Regions from separate parts of the Streptomyces chartreusis genome, predicted to be linked through region 3. Evidence: riboswitches for the same ligand, from Rfam matches in the RefSeq annotation. Region 3 holds a riboswitch; each other region holds the start of a gene.

Evidence for each region. A riboswitch is a leader RNA that binds a small molecule or an ion and turns the genes downstream of it on or off. The one in region 3 is predicted to bind cobalamin.
Region 1: it holds a riboswitch for cobalamin, as region 3 does, so the genes downstream of both, CP983_RS14535 (ribonucleoside-diphosphate reductase subunit alpha) here and CP983_RS08150 (energy-coupling factor ABC transporter permease) in region 3, are expected to answer to the same signal.
Region 2: it holds a riboswitch for cobalamin, as region 3 does, so the genes downstream of both, CP983_RS33565 (cobalamin biosynthesis protein) here and CP983_RS08150 (energy-coupling factor ABC transporter permease) in region 3, are expected to answer to the same signal.
Region 4: it holds a riboswitch for cobalamin, as region 3 does, so the genes downstream of both, CP983_RS30500 (SCO2321 family membrane protein) here and CP983_RS08150 (energy-coupling factor ABC transporter permease) in region 3, are expected to answer to the same signal.

The regions. Positions count from the first base shown of each region.
Region 1 covers NZ_CP023689.1:3,463,489-3,467,802, forward strand. Annotated here, with positions in the region: gene CP983_RS14525 (NACHT domain-containing protein) at 1-1,442, opposite strand, end outside; gene CP983_RS14530 (GNAT family N-acetyltransferase) at 1,599-2,105, shown strand; cobalamin riboswitch at 2,158-2,294, shown strand; gene CP983_RS14535 (ribonucleoside-diphosphate reductase subunit alpha) at 2,420-4,314, shown strand, end outside.
Region 2 covers NZ_CP023689.1:7,608,753-7,613,066, reverse strand. Annotated here, with positions in the region: gene CP983_RS33575 (inorganic phosphate transporter) at 1-1,064, shown strand, start outside; gene CP983_RS33570 (hypothetical protein) at 1,100-1,321, shown strand; cobalamin riboswitch at 1,477-1,596, shown strand; gene CP983_RS33565 (cobalamin biosynthesis protein) at 1,696-2,637, shown strand; gene CP983_RS33560 (cobyric acid synthase) at 2,634-4,145, shown strand; gene cobN (cobaltochelatase subunit CobN) at 4,142-4,314, shown strand, end outside.
Region 3 covers NZ_CP023689.1:1,957,370-1,961,683, reverse strand. Annotated here, with positions in the region: gene CP983_RS08170 (APC family permease) at 1-36, opposite strand, end outside; gene CP983_RS08165 (energy-coupling factor ABC transporter ATP-binding protein) at 151-1,014, opposite strand; gene CP983_RS43915 (hypothetical protein) at 1,011-1,154, opposite strand; gene cbiQ (cobalt ECF transporter T component CbiQ) at 1,151-1,900, opposite strand; gene CP983_RS08155 (energy-coupling factor ABC transporter substrate-binding protein) at 1,904-2,272, opposite strand; gene CP983_RS08150 (energy-coupling factor ABC transporter permease) at 2,269-2,970, opposite strand; cobalamin riboswitch at 3,001-3,186, opposite strand; gene CP983_RS08145 (M55 family metallopeptidase) at 3,287-4,120, shown strand; gene CP983_RS08140 (M20/M25/M40 family metallo-hydrolase) at 4,113-4,314, shown strand, end outside.
Region 4 covers NZ_CP023689.1:6,932,211-6,936,524, forward strand. Annotated here, with positions in the region: gene CP983_RS30490 (energy-coupling factor transporter transmembrane component T) at 1-182, opposite strand, end outside; gene CP983_RS30495 (SCO2322 family protein) at 175-840, opposite strand; gene CP983_RS30500 (SCO2321 family membrane protein) at 837-2,081, opposite strand; adenosylcobalamin-variant (AdoCbl-variant) riboswitch at 2,206-2,300, opposite strand; gene CP983_RS30505 (alpha/beta fold hydrolase) at 2,884-3,804, shown strand; gene fxsT (FxSxx-COOH system tetratricopeptide repeat protein) at 3,879-4,314, opposite strand, start outside.

The sequences.
Region 1 (4,314 bases), 1.5 Mb from region 3:
TACCGGTCGAAGCCGCGTCCGCCGGCCCACAGGTGCCCGGCGCGGGCCTGCGCGCGCCGCATCGGACCGGGGTGGACGTCCGAGTCGAGCAGTTCCCCGAGGCCGACCTCCAGCTTGTCCTGGAGCAGTCCCACGCAGGCCAGGGCGGAGACCACCTCGACGGCGTCGCGGCGCTCGCGCCGGCTGAGGGCGACGTCCCGGCGCAGCCGGCCCTCGCACAGCGCCTCGTCCCACGTCTCCAGCAGCCACAGCCGCAGCATGCCGCGGTCACGGCTGCGGGTGTTCATGTGCTGCGGGTCGTTGTCCGGCCGGTCGTGCTCCAGGGCGCCGTGGCGGTGCAGTTCGCGGGCGATCTGGAGGTAGACGGGCGACTCGGTCACCTCCGCCGTCTCCACGATCCAGTCGACGCGGCGTTCGTCCGTCTCCGGGACGCGTGCCTGCACGAACCGCAGGGCCTCCTCCTCGCTGAGCGGTTCCAGCTCCACGATCGCGGCCGGGGTGCTCTCCAGCGGGCTGTGCGGCCGGGAGGCGATGACGAGGGGCAGCTTCTCCTCGTAGGCCCGCTCGATGGCCCGCCGGATGATGTTGTCCCGGTTCTGCTGGAAGCCGTCACCGAGGAGGGCCTCCTCCAGTCCGTCGGCGATGACGACCGGCTTGTCGTCGGCGAGGAGTTGCTGCCAGACCCGCTCCGTCTTGCCGCGCGCGAGGATGCCCCGGGGTGCCTCGTCGATGAAGCGCTGTTTGGCCATGCGCTCGAAGTTCAGGTCGCTGCCGCCGTTCGCGTCCCGCAGCCGGATCGGCACGGGTACGGCGTTCTGCTCAGCCAGCAGCTCGGTGAGCCGTACCAGGACGGCGGTCTTGCCCACGCCGACGCCGCCGACGAGCAGATAGGGCCGACGGGTGGAGCGGTCCCGCAGTCGCTCGGCGATGACCTGGGCGATCTCCTCCCGGCCCACGATCTCGGCCGTGTCCGGGCCGGCCGTGAGGACCATCCCGTGAGGGTCGTCCCGTGCCTTGGTGAGATAGCGCCGCTTGGTCCACCGGTACCACCAGAACAGGAAGAGCGTGGCGGCGATCGACGCGGCGAGCACCGGGCCGACGAAGCGCATGACCGTCTCGAACCCGGGGTTGCCCTGCCGCCATCGCTCGAAGCCGGTCGTGTTGCTCGAAATCAGGATGTACAGGCCCTCCACCACCCAGGCGAACAGGGCCAGCGCGGCCACCGTCCAGATGGCCCGGGTGACATTGGTGTAGGTGAACCACCTGCGCCACTTCTTGGGGCGGGCGGTGCCTCCGCGGGACTCCAGGCGGATCGCCATCCTGTGCCGGTGGCCCACGAACCCCTGCCTGACCCGGTCGGCCGCCCGCCTCGGAGCCAGCGTCGCCATCGGCGCGTTGCGCGGCCGCTTCTTGCCGGGCGGACTGCCGACAACCCTCGTCATCGTTCGTCTCCTTCCGAGAACGACTCTCGAAACGGAGCGACCGCGGGGCGCCGACACCTATCTCCATGGAAGCACTCCCGGAACTCCCCGCAACCCGGCGGCCCTCGGCGGAAAACCCCGGGCCCGCCCGCCCGGCCGTCCGGCAGACTCGGGCCCATGGACATCGCGATCAGGCCGGCGGAACCCGACGAGTTCGACGCGCTCGGCGAGATCACCGCCCGGGCCTATCTCCACGACGGACTCCTCGACTTCGGCGAGAGCGACGAGTACCTGGGCGAGCTCAGGGACGTGGCCAAGCGCGCGGCCGCCGCCGAGGTGCTCGTGGCCGTCGCGGACGGCCGGCTGCTGGGCGGGGTGACCTTCGTGCCGAGCGGCGGCCCCATGGCCGACATAGCGCGCTCCGGCGAGGCCGAGATCCGGATGCTGGCCGTCGACCGGGCGGGCCGTGGACGCGGCGCCGGCGAGGCCCTCGTCCGCGCCTGCGTCGAACGCGCCCGGGGCACGGAGGGGTGCGTACGGATCGTCCTGTCGACCCAGCGCACCATGCACGGCGCCCACCGCATCTACGAACGGCTGGGTTTCGTTCGCACACCCGAGCGGGACTGGAATCCGATCCCGCAGCTCGTCGACATCACTCTTCTCACCTATGAGTTGACGCTCTGAAACCAGCGCGACACAACATCTGGGGGTGGCGTGGCGGGTGAGCACAAGATGTATGCTCATGCTCGCTGTCGCCGCAGGGGAATCCGGTGCGAATCCGGAACTGTCCCGCAACGGTGTACTTGTGCATGTCTGTTCCCGCAGTCGTGCCCAGGAGTCAGTCCGAGGACCTGCCGACAGCGCGCCCGGCCGACCGGCCGGTGCGCCCTGACGTCCGGGCCTCGTGGAATGGGCCGGTGGACGCGACGCCGTGTGCGCTCGTGTGCTGCCCCCTGCCCTCCGCAAGGCCCCCGTGCCGAGCGAGGGAGAGCCCCCACGTGACCATCGCGCCAGCAGACCCGGCCTCAGCCGTCTCACCGGTCCCCACCGACGAGGACGGCCCCGGAACCGCGTTGCTGCGGCTCCTGGCCGAGCTGACCGCCGACCTCCCCGACGCCGACCCCGGCCGGGTGGCCGCCGCCGCGTTGCGCGGCCGGTCCGCCCGGGCCGACGAGGCGGAGCTGCGCGAGCTGGCCACCGAGGCGGCGGCCGGTCTCATCTCCGAGGACCCCGCCTACAGCAGGCTCGCCGCCCGGCTGCTGACCATCTCCATCGCCGCCGAGGCCGCCTCGCAGGGTGTGACGTCCTTCACCGAGTCGGTCGCGGTCGGCCATCGCGAGGGCCTCATCGCCGACCGCACCGCCGAGTTCGCGCGTCTGCACGCGGCCCGCCTGGACGCCCTGGTGGACACGGCCGCCGACGACCGCTTCGGGTACTTCGGCCTGCGCACCCTGCACAGCCGGTACCTGCTGCGGCACCCCATCACCCGCAAGGTGATCGAGACGCCCCAGCACTTCATGCTGCGTGTCGCCGCCGGTCTCGCCGAGGACGACACCACCCGCTCCGTCGACGAAGTCGCCGCGCTCTACGGCCTGATGAGCCGCCTCGACTACCTGCCGTCCTCCCCCACGCTCTTCAACTCCGGCACCCGGCACCCCCAGATGTCGTCCTGCTACCTCCTGGACTCCCCCAAGGACGAGCTCGACTCCATCTACGACCGCTACCACCAGGTCGCCCGCCTCTCGAAGCACGCCGGCGGCATCGGACTGTCGTACTCCCGCATCCGCTCCCGGGGTTCGCTGATCCGCGGCACCAACGGGCACTCCAACGGCATCGTCCCGTTCCTGAAGACGCTGGACGCCTCGGTCGCCGCCGTGAACCAGGGCGGCCGGCGCAAGGGCGCGGCCGCGGTCTACCTGGAGACCTGGCACTCCGACATCGAGGAGTTCCTGGAGCTGCGGGACAACACCGGTGAGGACGCCCGCCGTACGCACAACCTGAACCTCGCGCACTGGATCCCGGACGAGTTCATGCGCCGGGTCAACGCCGACGCCCAGTGGTCCCTGTTCTCCCCCGCCGACGTGCCCGAGCTGGTCGACCTGTGGGGCGAGGAGTTCGACGCGGCCTACCGCAAGGCCGAGGAGCGAGGGCTCGCGCGCAAGACCATCCCGGCCCGCGATCTGTACGGCCGCATGATGCGCACCCTCGCGCAGACCGGCAACGGCTGGATGACCTTCAAGGACGCCGCCAACCGCACCGCCAACCAGACGGCCCTGCCGGGCCATGTCGTGCACTCCTCCAACCTCTGCACGGAGATCCTGGAGGTCACCGACGACGGCGAGACGGCGGTCTGCAACCTGGGTTCGGTCAACCTCGGCGCCTTCGTCAGCGGCGGCGACATCGACTGGGAGCGCCTCGACGAGACGGTCCGCACGGCCGTCACCTTCCTCGACCGCGTCGTCGACATCAACTTCTACCCGACCGAGCAGGCGGGCCGCTCCAACGCCAAGTGGCGGCCGGTGGGCCTGGGCGCGATGGGCCTCCAGGACGTCTTCTTCAAGCTGCGGCTGCCGTTCGACTCGGCCGAGGCGAAAGAGCTCTCGACGCGCATCGCCGAGCGGATCATGCTCGCCGCGTACGAGGCGTCCGCCGACCTCGCCGAGCGCAGCGGCCCGCTGCCGGCCTGGGAGAAGACCCGTACCGCCCGGGGCGTGCTGCACCCCGACCACTACGGTGTCGAGCTCACCTGGCCGGAGCGCTGGGCGGCGCTGCGCGAGCGGATCACGACGACGGGCCTGCGCAACAGCCTGCTGCTCGCCATCGCACCGACCGCCACCATCGCTTCCATCGCCGGTGTCTACGAGTGCATCGAGCCGCAGGTGTCCAACCTGTT
Region 2 (4,314 bases), 5.7 Mb from region 3:
TCCTCTCCGTGGAGGTCGCCAACACGATCTCCAAAGGTCTCGTCGACGAGACCGGCATCCGTCCCGAGGTCATCTTCGCCGCGTTGGTCGGTGCGATCCTCTGGAACCTGCTCACCTGGCTGGTGGGCCTGCCCTCCAGTTCCTCGCACGCCCTGATGGGCGGTCTGATCGGCGCCACCATCGCCTCGGCCGGCGTCGGCGCGGTCCACGGCGACGCGCTCGTCACCAAGGTGCTGATCCCGGCGATCGCCGCCCCGCTGGTCGCGGGCATCGCCGCGTTCCTCGGCACCCGCCTGACCTACAGCCTCGGCAAGAAGGCCGACGGCCAGGCCGCCGCCAAGGGCTACCGGACCGGCCAGATAGCCTCCGCCGGCCTGGTCTCGCTCGCGCACGGCACCAACGACGCGCAGAAGACGATGGGCATCATCACCCTCGCCCTGGTCGCCGGCGGCGTCGTCGCCCCCGACTCGGACCCGCCCATGTGGGTCATCCTCTCCGCGGGCCTGGCCATCGCGCTCGGCACGTACCTCGGCGGCTGGCGCATCATCCGCACCATGGGCAAGGGCCTGACCGACCTTCAGCCGCAGCAGGGCTTCGCCGCCCAGACCAGCGCGGCCACCGTCATCCTGGCCTCCTCCCACCTCGGCTTCTCCCTCTCCACCACGCACTCCGTCTCCGGCTCGGTGATGGGCGCCGGCCTCGGCCGCAAGGGCGGCGTCGTCCGCTGGTCGACGGCCACCCGGATGTTCGTCGCCTGGGGCCTGACCCTGCCGGCCGCCGCCCTGGTCGGCGCGCTCGCGGAGTACGTGACGGGCTTCGGCACCTGGGGCACGGCCGTCGTCGCCGTCTTCCTGGTCGCCTCCAGCGCCGCGATCTGGAAGATCTCCCGCCGCGAGGTCGTCGACCACACCAACGTCAACGAGACCGACGAGGCGCCCGGCGTGGTCACCACCGCCATCGCCGCCGTCACCCCGCCCCCGGCGGGCACGCCGGCCGAGGACCTCTCGGCCACCATCCCGGCCCCGTCGTCCTCCGAGCCCGCGTCCTCGCAGGCCACCGTCTGACCGCCGCGTAATCCGGCTATCCAGAAAGTAGAAGCATGAAGATCGACTGGGCGGCTCTCGGCTCCGTCTTCGGCGTCAGCCTCGTGGTCACGGTGGCCCTGGTGGGCCTGTTCACCCTCGGCGTCGCGGGCCTCTCGCGCCGCGAACGGGCCGTGGCCCAGGGCGACTCGGCCTCGCTCGCGGTCACCGGCGCCTACGCCTGCTTCGCGGCCTGCGCGGCCGCCGTGGGCTACGGGATCTATCTGATCGTGGCGTGACCCACAGGCCCGCCGTGGCCTGACCCACAACACGCGAAACACCCGAGGTGCGGGACGGACGACCGTCCCGCACCTCGCCGCTGTGTGGGCCTTCGCACACTCTCCCGTCGCAGGTCAACGGCAAGTTGACGCCCCTCGGAACCCCGTGGTGGACTTCCGGGGCCAAGTACGACGGCAGAAGAGGAAGCCGGTGAGAATCCGGCGCGGTCCCGCCACTGTGACCGGGGTAGCAATCCCCGGGAGCCAGGAACTCTCGCCGTCGGTCTCGTCGAACCAGGGCGCGGACACCCTGAGTGAGGACACAACGCGATGCTCGCCTGCCGATCGACATGCAGTAGCAGACCCTCGTCCGGCCCTACGGTCGGCTGACCCCGATGCGAGCCGATCGCGTCTTCGCGTACGGCGCCGCCGCCGGGCTCCTCGGTGACCTGCTGCTCGGCGATCCCCGCCGGGGGCATCCGGTCGCCGCGTTCGGACGGGCCGCGGCCGCCGTGGAACGGGTGTTGTGGCGCGACGACCGCGCACGCGGCGCCCTGCACACCGCCGTGTGCGCCGGTGGCGCCGTGGCCCTGGGTGCCGTCGCCGCCCGTGTCGTCCGTACCTCTCCGGCCGCCTCCCTCGCGCTGACCGGCGCCGCCACTTGGGCGGTCGTCGGGGGCACCTCGCTCGCCCGGGAGGCCCGTGCCATCGGGCGGGCCCTGGAGGCGGGGGACGTCGAGGCGGCCCGGGCGCGGCTGCCGCATCTGTGCGGACGGGATCCGCAGGCGCTGGACGCGGACGGGATCGCGCGGGCGGTCGTGGAGTCCGTCGCCGAGAACACCTCCGACGCGGTCGTGGGCGCCCTGGTGTGGGGGGCCGTCGGCGGGGTGCCCGGACTGCTCGGCTTCCGGGCCGTGAACACGCTCGACGCGATGGTCGGGCACAGGTCGCCCAAGTACCTGCGCTACGGCTGGGCTTCGGCCCGCCTCGACGACGTGGCCGGCTGGCCGGGGGCACGGCTGACGGCCGTACTCGCCACCCTCGCCGGCGACGATCCCCTGGGTGCGGTGCGGGCCTGGCGTGCCGATGCCGCCGCGCATCCGAGCCCCAACGCCGGGCCCGTCGAGACCTCGTTCGCGGGCGCCCTCGGGGTGCGGCTGGGCGGGACCCTCTCCTACGGCGGCCGGGTCGAGCACCGTCCCGTACTGAACGGGAACGGACGGGCCGTGGGCGTCCACGACGTCGAGCGGGCCGTACGGCTGTCGAAGCGTGTGAGTTGGCTGGCGCTCGGCGTGTGTGTCGCCGCGCGCCGTATCGCGAAGGGGCGTACCTCATGACGGGCGGTGGCCTTCTTGTCGCCGGCACCACCTCCGACGCGGGCAAGAGCGTCGTCACCGCCGGGATCTGCCGGTGGCTGGTGCGGCAGGGGGTGAAGGTCGCGCCGTTCAAGGCGCAGAACATGTCCCTGAACTCGTTCGTGACGCGCGAGGGCGCCGAGATCGGGCGGGCGCAGGCCATGCAGGCCCAGGCGTGCCGGGTCGAGCCGACCGCGCTGATGAACCCCGTGCTGCTGAAGCCCGGCGGCGAGCAGAGCAGTCAGGTCGTGCTGCTGGGCAAGCCGGTGGGCGAGCTGAGTGCACGCGGGTACCACGGCGGGCGGCAGCAGCAGTTGCTGGGGACGGTGCTGGAGTGCCTCGCCGAGTTGCGGGGCACGTATGACGCGGTGATCTGTGAGGGGGCCGGCTCTCCGGCCGAGATCAATCTGCGGCGGACCGACATCGTCAACATGGGCATCGCCCGCAATGCCGGGCTGCCGGTGCTCGTCGTCGGCGACATCGACCGCGGCGGCGTCTTCGCCTCCTTCTTCGGGACCGTCGCGCTGCTGTCCCGGGAGGACCAGGAGCTGATCGCCGGGTTCCTGGTCAACAAGTTCCGCGGCGACGTCTCGCTCCTCGAACCCGGCCTCGACATGCTGCACGACCTCACCGGGCGGCGGACGTACGGCGTCCTGCCCTTCCGGCACGGCCTCGGCATCGACGAGGAGGACGGGCTGCGGATCTCCCTGCGGGGCGCCGTACGGGAGTCGGAGGTCTCCTCCCCCGTCGGTGAGGACGTGCTGCGCGTCGCCGTGTGTGCCGTGCCGCTGATGTCCAACTTCACCGACGTGGACGCCCTCGCCGCCGAGCCCGGCGTCGTCGTGCGGTTCGTGGACCGGCCCGAGGAACTGGCCGACGCGGACCTGGTGGTGGTCCCCGGCACCCGGGGCACCGTCCGTGCCCTGGAGTGGCTGCGGGAGCGCGGCCTCGCGCGGGCCCTGGTCCGCAGGGCCGCCGAGGGGCGGCCGATCCTCGGCATCTGCGGCGGCTTCCAGCTCCTCGGCGAGCACATCGAGGACGACGTGGAGAGCCGGCGCGGACAGGTCGAGGGGCTCGGGGTGCTGCCCGTCCGGGTGCGGTTCGCCCGGGAGAAGACCCTGACCCGGCCCGTCGGCGAGGCCCTCGGGGAGCCGGTCGAGGGGTACGAGATCCACCACGGGGTCGCCGAAGTGACAGGGGGAGAACCCTTCTTGGACGGCTGCCGGGTCGGCCGGACCTGGGGCACGCACTGGCACGGCTCGCTGGAGTCGGACGGCTTCAGGCGGGCGTTCCTGCGCGAGGTGGCGGCCGCCGCGGGCCGCCGGTTCGTGCCGGCGCCCGACACCTCGTTCGCCGCGCTGCGCGAGGAGCAGCTCGACCGGCTCGGCGATCTCATCGAACAGCACGCGGACACGGACGCGCTGTGGCGGCTCATCGAGTCCGGCGCGCCGCAAGGACTGCCTTTCATTCCACCGGGAGCGCCCGCATGAGCACAGTGTTGTTGTTGTCGACCGCCGACACGGATCTGCTGGCGGCCCGCGCCGCCTCCGGTGCCGACTACCGGATCGGCAACCCGACGCGCGTGGACGTCGAGACCGAGCTGCCCGCGCTGCTCGACGGCGCGGACCTCGCCGTCGTCCGGCTGCTGGGCGGCAAGCG
Region 3 (4,314 bases):
TTCGGGCGGGCTGGTGTCCTCGGTGGCCTCGGCCATGCTGCCTCACTTCGGTCGTGCGTGACCTCATGAAACAGGCAGCCCCGGGGTCCGCCGGGCCTTTGGCGGCCGGTCGCGGTATGTATCACCCGTGTGCCCAGCGCACGGGCGGTCTCAGCCGTCGGCCGCGATCGTGGGAGTGGTCGGCGCCGCCAGTGCGGCCAGTTCGTCCGCGTCGCGCGGGCCCGGTGCCGAGTCGTCCAGCAGGCCGTGCGCCCGCAGCAGCCGGGCCGCCGCGATGCCCCAGGGCAGTCGCAGCCCCGCCTCCCGCAGGAGGTCCGTGCGGGCCAGCATCGTGTCCGCGGGACCGGTGCGGACACCGGACGGGGTCAGCAGCGCCGCGTCGTCGGCCCAGCGCAGCGCGAGGTCGACGTCATGGGTGGCCATGACGACCGTGGTGCCGCTCGCGCGCAGTCCGCCCAGGGTCGTGAGCAGGCGTTCCTGGCCGTCGGGGTCGAGCCCGGCGGTCGGCTCGTCGAGGATCAGCACGCGCGGCCGCATCGCGACGGCCCCGGCGATGGCCGTGCGCTTGCGCTGCCCGTACGACAGCAGATGCGTGGGCCGGTCCGCCAGCCGGGTGATGTCGAGGGCGGCCAGCGACTCGTCGACCCGCGCCCGCACCTCGGCGTCCGGCAGGCCGAGGTTGAGCGGGCCGAAGGAGACGTCCTGCGCTACGGACGCGGCGAACAGCTGGTCGTCGGGGTCCTGCACCACCAGCTGCACGGTCGTCCGCAGCCGGGTCAGCCCCTTGCGGTCGTACGCGACCGGCGTCCCCCCGACCGTCAGCCGGCCGTCGTGCGGCTTGAGTCCGCCGCTGAGCAGCCGCATCAGCGTGGTCTTGCCGCTGCCGTTGCGGCCGAGCAGCGCGAGAGCCCGCCCCTCGCGGACGTCGAAGTCGAGGCCGCTGAGCACGACGGGGCCGTCCTCGTAGGCGTAGGAGACACCCCGCAGGGCGACGAGGGCGGTGGGCTCGCTCATGGCTGGGCCTTTTTCCGTGCGGGGGTGGGGGTGGCCGGCGTCGTGACAGGGGAGTGGCTCGTGGCCGTGGGTGCGACGGGGTCGCTCTGGTGGGCGTGGGTCGCGTCCCGGCCCGCGACGAGGGCGGTGGGCTCGCTCATGGCAGGGCCCTTTCCAGTACGAGGGTGAGAGCGGCCAGCGCTGCGAGCAGGGCGCAACTCGCGGCCGTGAAACGGACGGAGACCTTCGCCTCGGGCACCAGGACGCGCAGGGTGCCGTCGTAGCCGCGCCCGGCGAGCCCGGCGTGCAGGCGGGTGGCCCGGTCGAAGGACCGCACGAACGCGGTCGCGCCGAGGCCGGCCAGCGAACGCCAGGTCGCGGCGCGGGTGGTGTGCCCGAGCCGGGCCGCCTGCGCGTCCCGCACCCGGCGCATCGAGTCGAGCAGCAGGAAACTCATGCGGTACGTCACCAGCGCGACGTCCACGACGGGTGCGGGCACCCCCGCCTTCACCAGCCGCGGCAGCAGGTCCGACATCGGCGTGGTGAACGCGAACAGCAGCACCCCGAGCGAGGCCGCCGAGGTGCGCAGCAGCAGTTCACCGGCGCGCAGCGGCCCGTCGGCGGCGAGGGACACGAAGCCCTGCCCGCCGCCGACCTGGACCAGCAGCGTGGCCGCGCCGGTCACACAGAAACCGAGCGGCACGCGGTACGCCCGCCACAGCCGCCGCCCGGGCACGCCCGCCGGCCCCAGCAGCACGGTCAGCGCGGTGAGAAGGACCAACGCGGCACCCGGCCAGGGCGGCAGGGAGATCGCGAGCACGGTGAGACCGAGCCCGAGCACGGCCTTGTCCACGGGATGACGGCGGCGCCAGCGACTGCTGTGCGCCGCCGCGTCGATCGGCAGCACGTGTCAGACCCTGTCGGCCTTCGACTCCTCGGCGGCACCGGCCGCCGCCTCCTCGCCGGCCCGCTCCATTGCCCGCTGTTCGCCCTGCCTGCGTCCCCGGTGCAGCCCGAAGTAGTAGGCGAGGACACCGGCACCCAGCGCCGCCTGGAGGGAGAAGAGGGCCGACTCGATCTCACCGGACGGCGGCTCGTACAGCGGCGAGAACCAGGGCTCGTAGTCCGGCTCGATCTCGGTGATCGCCGTCTCCGCCTCGCCGTCGGCGCCGGTGAACGGCTCCTCCTTGTGGTCGCCCAGGCCGAGTGCCAGCGGCAGCACGGCGAGCGCGGCCACCACGAGCAGCAGCAGGACGTTGATCTTCGTGTTCCTGCTCATCGGGCCACCGCCTCCGTCTCGCTGCGGGACTGCTTCCTGGCGAGGAGCACGCCCAGCCGGGTCAGTTCGCCCTTGCTGGACTGCACCAGCAGCCGCATCACGAGCACCGTCAGCAGGCCCTCGCTCACCGCCAGCGGGATCTGGGTGATGGCGAAGATGGAGCCGAACTTGCCGAGCGCGCCCACGAATCCGCTGCCCGGGTCGGGGAACGCGAGCGCCAGCTGGACGCTGGTCACGCAGTAGGTCGACAGGTCCGCGACGAACGCGCCGAAGAACACGGCGACCATCAGCGGCACGTCGTAGCGCCGCAGCAGCTTGTAGATCGCGTAGCCGGCCCAGGGCCCGACGATCGCCATCGAGAAGACGTTGGCGCCGAGCGTGGTCAGACCGCCGTGCGCGAGCAGCAGCGCCTGGAACAGCAGCGTGATGGTGCCCAGTACCGCCATGATCGGCGGCCGGAACAGGATGGCGCCCAGGCCCGTGCCGGTGGGATGCGAACAGCTGCCGGTCACCGACGGCAGCTTCAGGGCGGAAAGGACGAAGGTGAAGGCCCCGGAGGCGCCGAGCAGCAGTGTGCTCTCGGGATGCTCCCGGACCTCACGGGTGAGTGACCGTACTCCGTGTACGACGAACGGCGCGGACGCGACGCCCCAGGCGACCGCGTGCGCCGGGGGCAGAAAACCCTCGGCTATGTGCATGGCTCAGCAGACCCTCTCCAGCACCTCGTGGATGGTTGACGTGCCTTGGCCGGTCTCCTGGCTGACGGGTGACACCGCCCGTGCTCCGCCTTCCCGGGTCACAAGGACCCAGTGGCTTGCCCGCGAGGGCAGGAGCCGGACTTCCCGATTCACAGTGGCGAGGGCCGCACCGGCATCACACCGGATTTCCCGTTCACCAAGGCGTGGTGACATTAGTGCCCTTGGCGGGTGGCTGACAAGCACACCCCAAAGGTGTGAAAGCGGCGTTCGTCCGCTTCGTGGCGGGTTCCCTCCCGGGCGCGTAACGTGATCGAGCATGAAGATCCTCATCAGCGCCGACATGGAGGGCGCCACCGGTGTGACCTGGCCGGCCGACGTGCTTCCGGGGACTCCCCAGTGGGAGCGCTGCCGGGCGATGTTCACCTCGGACGTCGATGCCGCCGTGCTGGGATTCTTCGACGGCGGCGCCGACGCCGTCCTCATCAATGAGGCGCACTGGTCCATGCGCAATCTGCTGCTCGAACGGCTCGACGAGCGGGCCGAGATGCTCACCGGCCGGCACAAGACGCTGTCCATGGTCGAGGGCGTGCAGCACGGCGACGTGGACGGCATCGCCTTCGTCGGCTACCACGCGGGCGCCGGCATGGAGGGTGTTCTCGCGCACACCTACCTCGCGAACCAGATCACAGGGGTGTGGCTGAACGACGTCCGGGCCAGCGAGGGCCTGCTGAACGCGCACGTCGTCGCAGAGTACGGCGTCCCCGTGGTGCTGGTCACCGGCGACGACCTGGCCTGCGAGGACGCGCTCGGCTACGCGCCCGGGGCGCCGAAGGTCGCCGTCAAGGACCACGTCTCGCGGTACGCCGCCGTGTGCCGTACGCCGGCCAGGACCGCCGCCGACATCCGTGCCGCGGCAAAGGAGGCGGCCGGGCTGGCGGTCCGTCACGAACCGGTGCGCGGGGGACCGTTCACCGTCGCCGTCGAGTTCGACGCCGAACACCTCGCGATGGCCGTCACCGTCGTTCCCGGCGTCGAACGTATCGGCGAGCGCAAGGTGGCGTACACCAGCGAGCGAATGTACGAGGGAATCCGTACCTTCAAGGCGGTCACCACGATCGCCTCGGCCTCGGTGGAGGAGCAGTATGGCTGACGGGCAGGCACTGGACGAAGTCGTCACGTTCACCTCCGACCTCATCCGCATCGACACGACCAACCGCGGCGGCGGTGACTGCCGTGAGCGCCCCGCCGCCGAGTACGCGGCCGCGCGGCTGGCCGAGGCGGGCCTGGAACCCGCCCTGCTGGAGCGCACCGAGGGCCGGACCAACGTCGTCGCCCGTATCGAGG
Region 4 (4,314 bases), 5.0 Mb from region 3:
AGGAGGAGCGGGTTGGTGGTGCGGGTGGCGGCGGTACCGAGGGCGAGGGCCCAGAGCCACCAGGCGCCGGGGTGCAAGGGAGGGGCGGTAGCGCCCCGAAGGGGCGCGGGGAACTGCGCGATCAGCCACGACGGCGCCGCGGAGGACCAGCCCCCCGTCCGGGGCGCGGTGCGCTCAAGCATCCCCGCGCCGCCGTGCCTGCCAGACCGCCGCCGCCCCCAGCACCACCACCACGGCGATGCCCGCGACCAGGCCGAGCGAGAGCCCGCCGTCCGAGTCGCCCTCGGCCGCGCCGGCACTCCGCCCGGCCGCGGTCGGCTGCCCGGTCTCCCGGCCGCCGCCCGACACCTGATCGCCGCAGCCCTTCTGCGGATACCCGGTGATCGCGCACAACAGGGCGTTGGTGTCGTAGCGCAGGGGCTTGGCTACGGCCGCGAGGGCCTCGGCCGTGGTCGCGTCTGGAGCCACCCGGGCACAGGCCGTACGGCGGGCGGGGGGCGTCTCGCCGGACGGGGCGTCGGCCGCCGTACCGAAGTCGATGACCAGGGCGATCCGCTTCCTGCCGTCCTCGGCGGGCGTCCTGGCGCAGATCACCGCGAACTCGGCCGCGCCCCTGGGCCGTGTCGCGTCCTTCGAGTCCTCGCTCACGGCGAACCGGAAGCCCTGGACGTCGCCGTCGGAGGGGCGGGCGAGGGAGGGGCCCTGGGTGGCGTAGACCCAGGTGTCGCCCTGGCGCTCCCAGAAGGACCAGTAGCGGTAGCCGGCCGCCTGCGCGCCCTGGGCCGCGCCGGTCAGCAGGACCAGCGCGGCCAGGAGCGGGGCGAGCACGCGGCGGATCACGCCTGGGGGCCCTTCTTGCGGCCGCTCAGCAGGAAGCCGATGCCGATGCCGACGACGAGGAAGATGCCGACGTACCACCAGACCCCGAAGGGACTGTCGTCCTTCTTCTTCTCCTCATTCGTGGCCTTTGCCGCGGCCTGCGGGGCGGGGCCGGTGGCGTTGAGCTGCTCGACCAGGTCGGCGCCGCCGAAGTCGCGGGGGTCCGTGCCGGTGGCGTGGGCGGCGAGGATCAGCTGGGCGTAGGCGGCCGGGCCGCTCTGCTTCGCCCACTTCGCGGAGTTCTGCTCCAGCCAGCGCAGCGGCTTCTCGGCGGCGTCGGCACCGGAGAGGGCGGCCAGTGCGACGACCGCGTCGGCGGTGTTGCCGTAGTCGGGCTGGTCCTCGGCGCCGGGGAGGGTGGAGGTGAGGTGGCCGTCCTTGGCGAGGGCTTCGGTGAGGTGGGCGGCGCCGTTGACGGCGGCCTGCTGCGAGGACGGGTAGCCGCCGTCGGTGCAGTTCGCGGCGGGCGTCTCCTTGCCGGGGCTCACGACGAGGCCCTTGCCGAGCGAGCCGAGGACGCCGGCCGCGGTGGCGTCGGCGTTGGCGAGCAGCTTGCCCTTCTTGTCGGGCTGGAAGGCGAACGCGCCGCCGTCGTCGGCCTTGCAGGGCAGGGCGAGCTGCTTGAGGGCGTCGTAGGCCGACTGCCCGTCCTTGCGGACATCCGCGGGCTTCTCACCGGCGGCGGCGAGCGCACCGATCACCACGGAGGTGGAGTTGGTGTCGCTGGCCCCGCCCGGCATGTACCCCCAGCCGCCGTCCTTGTTCTGGACGGACTTCAGCCAGGTCACGGCCTTGGAGGTGGCGGCGTCGTGCCCGCCGAGCGCGACGAGCGCCTGGACGGCGGCGGCCGTGTTGTTGGTGTCGACGAGGGTCTTGGCATCGCAGTCGGCGGCGGCGTCGGCACGGTAGGGCGCGAAGGCGCCGTCCGCGCACTGCTGCGTGAGCAGCCAGTCCACGGCCTTCGGGGCGGGCTTCACCCCGACGGTGTCCTGGGCGAGCATCGCGAGCGACTGCCGCCAGACACCGTCGTAGGTGGGGTCGGTGGTGCCGTACAGCTCGGCGGGGTACGTGGGCTTCGCGGGCGCGGAGGGAGAGGAGTCGGCGGGTGACGCGGACGGGGAGGAGTCGGCGGCTATGGCCGGCGCGGCCGCGCCGATCACGACGGCGGCGGCCAGAACCGCGGCGCTGTGACGGACGTACATGATCGGCGGGTGCCCTTCCCTAAGGGGAACCGGGCAGCACAGGGGAGACCCCGGCGGCTCGGCTCCGTATACCTCGACGGTGCCGCACTCCGGCGGACTGCCGGGGCACGTGAGCCGGTCACTTCCCGTACGCGGCGATCCGGCTCACCGGCCTTCGACGACGACCGGTTCACGGTTGCGGGTCAGCGCCGGATTTGCACCGGCTTTCCCACGTACGGGTGTGATGACGACGGCGACACTCTACCCGGGGGTAGGTGGGGGGTGAGAGGGGGCTGGGGGCGGCGGAGGTGGTCCGGTGCCGAGGGAGGTCGAGGGCGGCCGGTTCGGCTGGATTTCGCCCATGGGTGTTGCAGGGGGTTGCCGAGCTTCGTGGTGAGCGTGTGCATGATCCTGGCCGGGAGGTCGGCCCCTCCTTGCGGACGGATCGGTATCGGCCGACGTCAGGATGCGAGGGGTGTCGGGCGGCCCCATCATGTGGGTACTGCCCTTGGACAGCGTGATCGCCGCCCTGGGGCGTCGCGATCACAGAAGTGTCAAACCAAACATGCATTTTGCGCCGAATGGCTATCGGTGTGGCTGGAATGACCTGCCGGAGGGTGGGAATCCTCTACCGTTTGGTCGGTGCGAGCGGCCCTTCGGGACGCGCAACCGTCACCCCATGACATTGCGTCTTTCGGAAAACCCTTGGTCCGTCGCGAATGACGGCTGGTTTGTGTGTCGACTGGCGCTCTGACGGGCGGGATGCTGATTCTCTGGGTCCTGCTCCGGGCGGCCGCGGCGCTGGCGACGGGAGGCACACCTGGTGTTGGGAAGTGTCAAGAGCGGCGATGGCAGGCTGCTCTTCTTCGAGACGTCGGGGGACCCGAAGGGCCACCCGGTGTTCTTGCTGCATGGCACTCCGGGCAGCAGGGTCGGGCCGCGTCCACGGACCAGCGTTCTCTACAAGCTGGGCATCCGGCTCATCTCCTATGACCGGCCGGGGTACGGGGAGTCGCAGCGGTTAAAAGGCCGCGCTGTGCGTCACGCCGCTGCGGATGTGGCGGCCATCGCCGACCAGCTGAATCTTGGACCGTTCTCCGTGCTGGGCCGTTCCGGTGGCGGGCCTCATGCGTTGGCGTGTGCGGCGCTGCTTCCGGACAGGGTCGCCAGTGCTGCCGTGCTGGTCAGCATCGCTCCTCCCGATGCAGACGGGCTCGACTGGTTCGAGGGGATGGCTCCGTCCAACGTCATCGCCTACAAGGCCGCCAAGGCGGCTCTCCGTGATGGATCCGAGGAGTGCCTGGAAAGACTCAAGGCCAACCTGGCCAGCAACGCGGATGCCATTCGTGACAAGCCGGAGTCACTGCTGGGGTTACTGACTCCGGAGATGCCCATGGCCGACAAGGCTGTCGTGGGACACGGTGGGATCAGAGGCCTGCTCCTAGCCAACTATGAGACCAGTGTGGTGCGTTCCTCGTTCGGGTGGCTCGACGACGTGCTGTCCTTCCGGCTGGACTGGGGCTTCGAGCCAGGCAAGATCGTCGAAGTCCCGCTGCTGCTGTGGCACGGTGAGCACGACACCTTCTCGCCCGTCGGGCACTTCCGATGGCTTGCCGAACGCATTCCCTCAGCGACTGCCGTGCTGAAGCCGGGGGCGGCTCACTTCGCCGCGCTGCCGGCCGTACCGGAAATACTCGCTTGGCTACGTGACCGTGCTCGCGAGCGCTTCGGGGCCGCCGTGTAGCGGGTTCCGGCAGCCCGTCCGTGCCCGCGACGGTGGTTAGCTGTGCTCGCCGAGGCCGGCGAGCACAGCGCAGATCAGATCGGGTGTGGGTCGAACTCCCAGCCCGACCGACTCCACTCGCGCAGGGCCAGAGCGCGGGGATGATCGGCCCCGAGCCGCGCAGTGATCGCGCCCAGCACTTCCTCGCGCAGCCGTTCGGCCGCTTCGCTCTCTCCCAACTCGTTCAGGACCACCGCAAGGTTGGCCGCGCATACCAGCGGGGCGGGGTGCTGGTCGTCGTTCAGGACATCGCGAAGCCGGTCCAGTACCTCCTCGTAGGTAGCGCGGGCCCGTCCACGCTGCCCCAGTGCGGCCTGGGCATTGGCCAGGTTCACCCGGCACATCAGGGTGAACGGGTGGTCGTCGTCGAAGATCGCCGCGAAGACCCTCGCGGCTTGCTCGGCGTGTGCCAGGGAGGAAGCCGCCTCGTTGGCCGTGTAGAGCAGCACGGCCAGGTTCGCGTAGCAGGCT